2 regions of the Thermaerobacter composti genome follow, and region 1 is predicted to be linked to the other one. Evidence: riboswitches for the same ligand, from Rfam matches in the RefSeq annotation. Region 1 holds a riboswitch; the other holds the start of a gene.
What was found. A riboswitch is a leader RNA that binds a small molecule or an ion and turns the genes downstream of it on or off. The one in region 1 is predicted to bind thiamine pyrophosphate.
Positions count from the first base shown of each region.

Region 2: another riboswitch for thiamine pyrophosphate. It lies ahead of Q5761_RS06805 (ECF transporter S component); the one in region 1 lies ahead of thiD (bifunctional hydroxymethylpyrimidine kinase/phosphomethylpyrimidine kinase).

Region 1 is NZ_CP132508.1:2,478,679-2,482,068, reverse strand. Features, by position in the region: gene thiW (energy coupling factor transporter S component ThiW) at 80-679, opposite strand; gene thiD (bifunctional hydroxymethylpyrimidine kinase/phosphomethylpyrimidine kinase) at 672-1,673, opposite strand; TPP riboswitch at 1,808-1,917, opposite strand; gene Q5761_RS10045 (hypothetical protein) at 2,457-2,816, shown strand; gene Q5761_RS10040 (lysine exporter LysO family protein) at 2,801-3,390, shown strand, end outside.
Region 2 is NZ_CP132508.1:1,674,778-1,678,167, reverse strand. Features, by position in the region: gene Q5761_RS06815 (thiamine pyrophosphate-binding protein) at 1-559, shown strand, start outside; gene Q5761_RS06810 (SDR family oxidoreductase) at 660-1,436, shown strand; TPP riboswitch at 1,782-1,901, shown strand; gene Q5761_RS06805 (ECF transporter S component) at 2,049-2,645, shown strand; gene Q5761_RS06800 (ATP-binding cassette domain-containing protein) at 2,662-3,390, shown strand, end outside.

The DNA.
Region 1 (3,390 bases):
GCGGCGACGGCCGAACCGAGCGCCGGGGCCGGTTCGTCGCGGGACGAACCGGCCCCCAGGCCCCGCCTGCTTCCCGCCATCAGCGGGCGGCCGGCCCCTGCCCGCCGCCAGGGGGTTCCGTCGGCCGCAGGCCAGGGGGCTCCATCGGCGGCAGCCAGCGCAGCAGCAGGCCTGCCACCAGGGCCCCCAGCAGGCTGCTGACGCCGAAGGGCACCACGTAGAAGAACCAGGCCCCCGTCGTCTGGCCCAGGAGCCACCGGGCCAGGGGAAAGGCGACGAGGCCGCCCACCAGGCCGGTCCCCAGTACCTCGCCGGCCATCGCGGCGACGGGACGACGCCAGACCCGGTGTGCCAAGCCGGCCAGGGCCGCGCCGAAGAGGCTACCGGGGAACGCCAGGAGCGTGCCAAGGCCCAGCAGGTTGCGCAGAAGACTGATCCCGAAGGCCACGGCGACGGCACCGCCGGGGCCGAACCAGACGGCGGCCAGCACGTTGACGGCATGCTGCACGGGCGTGGCTGTGGCCACGCCGACGGGGACGCGGATCATCCCCGCCAGCACGGTGCCGAGGGCGATCAGCGCCGCGGCCCGGGCCAGGGTGCGCAGCTGGCTGGCGGGACCCGCTGGCGCTTCCGCCGGTCCGTCGCCCTTCGCCGAGGCCGCGGCGGGAGCCCTACGCATCCCTCGCCACCCGGCCCGCACCACCCGGTGGCGCCCCCTCCTGGTTCGACGTGGGGGGCTGCTCGCCGCGTCCCCCGGTGCCTCCGTCGGGGTCCGCCGGGGATGCGGCCGCGGCGGCCGATGCGGGCCCGGCCGCCGGCTCCCAGGGGTAGAAGGAGCACGTCGGGCCGTGGCCGCGGCCGATGGCCGGCGCGCGTCGGATCGCCTCGGTGATGTACGCCTTGGCCTCCTGCAGGGCGCGCAAGACCGGGTAGCCCCGGGCGAGGTACGCGGTGATGGCCGCCGAGAAGGTGCAGCCGGTGCCGTGGGTCGACCGGGTGACGATGCGGGGCGCCCGGAGCAGGTGCCACTCCCGGCCGTCGTAGACCACGTCGACGGCCTCGGCGGCGTCTTCCGCCACGTGGCCGCCCTTGACCACCGCCCAGCGCGCCCCCAGCGCGTGGAGCGCCCGGGCCGCGCGCCGCGCGTCGTCCAGGCTGCGGACCGGGATGCCGCTGAGTTCCTCCGCCTCGTGGCGGTTGGGCGTCAGGACCGTGGCCAGGGGCAGGAGCAGCCGCCGCACCGCGTCCCGCGCCGGTTCGTCCAGGAGGGGGGCGCCGCTCTTGGCGATCATCACCGGGTCGACCACCAGGGGGAAGGGACCCAGGCGATCCCGCCAGTAGCGGATGCGCTCGGCCACCGCCTCGACGATGGCCGTGGTGCCCAGCATGCCCGTCTTGGCGGCGTCGGTGCCGATGTCGTCCAGGACTGCGTCGATCTGGGCGGCCACCATCTCCGGGGGCACCAGGTGGACATCCCGTACCCCCTCGGTGTTCTGGGCCGTCAGGGCGGTGATGGCCGACGTGCCGAAGACCCGCAGGGCGTTGAAGGTCTTGAGGTCCGCCTGGATCCCCGCGCCGCCGCCGCTGTCGGAGCCGGCGATGGTCATGGCCCGGGGCGGGGGGGCCGCGGGGCCGGTTCGTCCGGAGGAACCGGCGAGGGTCGAGGCGACCATGGCGCGTCGCTCCCTTCGTGGCGTCGGTGGGGGTCCCGGCTGCCGGGGAAGGACGGGGTGCGGGGCATCACGAAAGAAGGGCCGCGGGAAGAACGCGGCCCCGGTGCCTGGAAGCGATCGAGCGGCGATCGTCGAGGCTGGACCGCACCGTTCCCTCCGGTGGCATTACCCACGTCAGGTTCGAGGGGTTCGAGCCGCTGGGCTCGTCTCAGCCGGCGTGACGCCAGCACCCCCACGGTGCTACCATCTCCAGTATCGGATCCCGCCGGCCCCAGGTCAACGGCTCCCGGTCGACGGGGGTCGGAATCGGCGCCTGCCCCGCCCGAACGGGCGTCGGGACCGGTACCCCACCCCCGCGAGCGGGAGTCGCAACCGGTGCCCGACCCCGGGAACGGGAGCCCGAGCCGGCGCCCGACCCGCCCGTCGAGCGCAGTCGCGGCGGGGGCCGACACCGGCGGCATGTCCACGATGAAGGGCGCCAGGGTGACCCGCCCGCGCGGCGCGGTCGCGGCGTTGGGGGGGCGGCGCGCGGCGCCGGCCGCGGCGGCCGGGCAGCGGCGCGCAACGGCCCGCACGGCGGGTGGGCGGGAACCGCGGTGACCGGGGTGAGGGGAGAACGGACGTGCAAGGAAAGCAGCGGTCAGCCCAACGGTCCGGCAGCGCGGGGGGCGGGAACCAGGGCGCGTCCGACGGAGCGGGGCCCCCGACGCGCCCAGCGGTGCGACGCGCCTGGGGGCCAGACGGCCGGCGCCGGCGAGGACGCCGGGGAAGCGAGGGAACGACGTGCGGGAACGACTGAAGCCCCTGGTCCGGGGCATGGCGTTGGTGGCGTTCGCGGCGATCGCCGTGCTGTGGCAGCGGCGCACCGGCGGCTCCGTCGCCGGGCTGGTGGCGGCGACGGCGGGGATGGCGGTGGCGCTGGTGGCCGCGGTGGCGCTCTTCGCCCGGGTGATGTCCGGACTCCAGCGGCGGGGCGCGGAGGTGGGTGCGGGCGGGGTGCCGGCGGGACCGTGGCCCCCGGCTGGCGCGGGCGACCGGGGCGGCTCCCCCGCCCATCGAGGTCGGGGAACGGCCGTCGCCGGCTCCCGCCGTCCCCGGCGCCCCGCCCGGAAGAGCGGGGGAGGCCCATGGCGGGCGTCCTGATCGCCCTCGCCGCCGGCATGGCGGCGGGGCGGGCCGGCCTCGTCCGGCACCGCGTCGAGGCCTGGGGGCCGACGGCATCCCGCTGGGCGTTGGGCCTCATGCTGGCGTGCATCGGATTGCGGCTGGGCCTCGATCCGGCGGTCGGCGGGCAGCTCGGTCGGCTGGGCGTCCATGCCGCGGTGTTCGCGGTCGCGACGGCCGGCGGCGCGGTGGGGGCCGGGATCCTCGCCGCGGGCGGGATGGCCCTGGTGCGGCGGCGGCTCGCGCGGGGCCGTGTCGCGCCGCGACGGGTCCCGGGGCGCGGGACCGCTCCCACGGCGTCAAGGACGGACTCGGGAGCCGACGGGACGGCGGCCGGGGCAGGGGCGCCCCGCCCGGTGGCACCGGGCCCCGCGGTCGCGGCGCTGCGGATGAGCGGGGCGGCCGTGCTGGCGGTGGCCGCCGGTTGGGCGGCCGGAGGGCTCGTCCTCCACCTGGCGGGCTCGCCGGACACGGTGGCCGGAACCCTGGCCGGGACCCCGGTCGCGAGCGGCTTCGATGCCGGGGCCGTCGCAGCCGGTTCGTCCGCGGTCGC
Region 2 (3,390 bases), 800 kb from region 1:
CGACCCCCTGCGGCTGTGCGCCGAGATCGACGCCGCCCTGCCGCCGGGGGCCACGGTGATCGGCGACGGCGGCGACTTCGTCGGCACGGCGGCCAAGGTGGTGCGGCCGCGGCGATACCCCGCCGGCTGGCTGGACCCCGGCCCGCTGGGGACCTTGGGGGTCGGGATGGGCTTCGCCCTGGCGGCCCGGGTCCTGCGGCCCGACGAGCCGGTGGTGGTCCTGCTGGGCGACGGCGCCGCCGGCCTGGATCTGCTCGAGTACGAGGCGGCGGTGCGGCAGGACCTGCCCTTCGTCGCCGTGGTGGGCAACGACGCCGCGTGGACCCAGATCCGCCGACTGCAGGTCCAGCTCTTCGGCGCCGACCGGGCCGTGGCCACCGCCCTGAGCTACGCCCGCTACGACCAGGTGGTGGCCGCCCTCGGCGGCCACGGCGAGTGGGTCGAGCGGCCGGACGACGTCCGCCCGGCCCTGGAACGGGCCCTGGCCGCGGGCAAGCCGGCCCTGGTCAACGTGAAGATGGGGGCCTCGGACTTCCGGGCTGGGGCCATCGCGGTGTGAGGTGCCGCTGCGGGCCGGCCGCCGGACGCGGACCGGCCGCCGGCGAACCGGCCCGCGGTCGACGGGGCCGGGCCGGCGCTCGCAACGGGGAGGTCCACCCATGGGCGTGCTCGACCGTTTCCGCCTCGACGGCAAGGTGGCGCTGGTGACGGGGGGCAGCCGCGGCCTGGGCCTGCAGATCGCCCAGGGGCTGGGGGAGGCGGGCGCCGCCGTCGCCATCACCGCCCGCAAGGAAGAGGGCCTGCGCGAGGCGGAGGAGCGGCTGCGCGGCCAGGGCATCCGCTGCCTGGCCGTGCGCTGCGACGTCACGGACTACGAGCAGGTGGTCGCGGCGGTCCGCCGGGTGGTGGACGCCTTCGGCGGTCTGGACATCCTGGTCAACAACGCCGGCGCCACCTGGGGCGCCCCCCTCTTCGACATCCCCCTGGAGGCCTGGGACAAGGTGATCCGCACCAACCTGCACGGCACCTTCTACATGAGCCGCGAGGCCGCGCGGGTGATGATCCAGCAGGGCCGCGGTGGCCGGATCATCAACGTCGCCTCCATCGCGGGGCTGCGGGGCAGCGATCCCCGGGTGATGCAGACCCTGCCCTACAACACGGCGAAGGCCGGCGTCATCAACTTCACCCGCGACCTGGCGGCCAAGCTGGCGGAGCACGGGATCACGGTGAACTGCATCGCCCCGGGGTTCTTCCCGACGAAGATGACCCGGGGCATCCTGGCCCAGTACGGGTCGGTGATCGAGCAGTCCGTGCCGCTCCGGCGCCTGGGTGGCGAGCGGGACCTGCAGGGAGCGGCGCTGCTCTTCGCCTCCGAAGCGGGGTTGTACATCACCGGGCAGGTGCTGGCCGTCGATGGCGGGATGACCGCGGTCTGAGGCCTGCCGGTGGTGCGTCGACGCCGGGCCCTTGCGGTCCCCGGCCGGGGTGGGGGGCGTCGCGTGGGGTGCGTCGGGTGCGGTGGGAACCAGCGGCACCAGGGGCTTGAGGGGTGGCGGCGGCCGCGGGCGGGGCTGCTGGGGTCCCATCGCGTGGCGCGAACCCCTCGGCCAGAACGCGGGCTGCGGGGGGCGGCCGCGGGCGGGGCCGGCGGCGCGGGCGTGGCGCGGGGCCACCCGCCGGCAGCGGGACCGCCCGGCGGGCTCCAGGTCAAGCCGTGCGGGCGCCCGGCGTTGACGGCGGTGGACCGCGCGGCCTATGATCGAGGTGACAATCCAACGGGATGTCGGTACCGGGGGTGCCCGCTACGGGCTGAGAAGCGCGGCAGCCGCAGGCTGCAGGGGCGCTACCCTTCGGACTCGATCCGGGTAATACCGGCGTGAGGAAGGTACCGCATGGCCGCCTGGACGGCATGACGAGCACCACCTCCTGCCGGAGGTGGTTTTTCGTTCCTCGGCGTCCTCCGGCGACCCACGGCGCCTTGCCGCCCTGCCGCCGGCCGTCCCGCGAGCCCCCGGTCCCGCACCGCTACGGCGAAGGGGGCGTTGCGCATGGCCGGTTCGTCCCGCCGATTGCAGTTCCGCGAGATCGTCATGTTGGCCTTCGTGGCCGCGGCCTGTTCCGTCCTGTACATCAACGCCTGGGCGCTGTGGGACGTGGCCCGGGCGGTCCATCCGGTGGTGGCGGAGCTCACCTACGGCGTCTGGTTCATCGCCAGCACGGTGGCGGCCTACATCATCCAGAAGCCCGGCGTCGCCTTCTGGGCGGAGCTCCTGGCCGCGGCCGGGGAACTGGCGCTGGGCAGCCCCGACGTGCTGTGGGTGCTGCTCTACGGCGGATTGCAGGGACTCGGCGCGGAGGTGGCCCTGGCCGCGTTCCGCTATCGCCGGTTCGACCTGCCCGCCCTGGCGCTGGCCGGCGCCCTGGCGGCGGTGGGCAGCCTGCCCCTCGACGCCCTGACGGGCTACTTCACCGGGATGCGCGCCGGAACCCTGGTGGCCGCTGCGGCGGTGCGGCTCCTGAGCGGCGCCGTGGTCGCCGGCCTGCTGGGCAAGGTGCTGGTCGACGGCTTGGTGCGGACCGGGGCCCTGAATGCCTATGCGGTGGTGCGCGGCCGGCAGGATCAGGGCCCCGGCGTGGCCGGATGAGGCGAGGTGCCAGCCGATGCCGTGGGACGATGCGGCGCGCTCGACCGCATGCGGGGTCGGCCCATCCCGCGCCACGGCCGCGGTGGAGCCGTCCTCGTCCGCCGGCCGGCGGCCCGCCGGCCGGGTAGGCGGGGAGGGCGCGGCAGGGGTCGACCCGGCGGGGGTGGCCCCGGCGGCGTCCTGCCGTGGGCTGAGCGTCCGCTACCCCGATCGACGGGAGCCGGCCCTGCGGGACGTGACGCTGGCCATCCCGGCGGGGCAGCGCGTGTTGCTGCTGGGGCCCAGCGGCTCGGGGAAGAGCACCCTGGCCCTGGCGCTGGGCGGCCTCATCCCGTCGGTGATCGAGGCCCGGGTCACGGGCGAGCTGCACCCGGCGCGGCGGGCGGGCGTGCTGTTCCAGGACCCCGAGGCCCAGTTCTGCATGTTCACCGTGGATGAAGAGGTCGCCTTCGGCCTCGAGAACCGCTGCGTGCCGCCCGCCGAGATGCCGGCGCGGGTGGCGCAGGCCCTCGCGGCGGCGGGGCTGGACCTTCCCTTCGGTCACCCCATCCAGGCCCTCTCCGGGGGCCAGAAGCAGCGGTTGGCCCTGGCGGCGGTGCTGGTCCTGGAGCCGGACCTCCTCGTGCTGGACGAGCCCACCGCGCAGCTGGACCCTGCGGGCCGGGCCCTGGTGCTGGAGACCCTCCAGCGGCTCCCGCGCCGGCACACGGTCCTCGTGATCGAGCACGACCTGGACGGCGTGGTG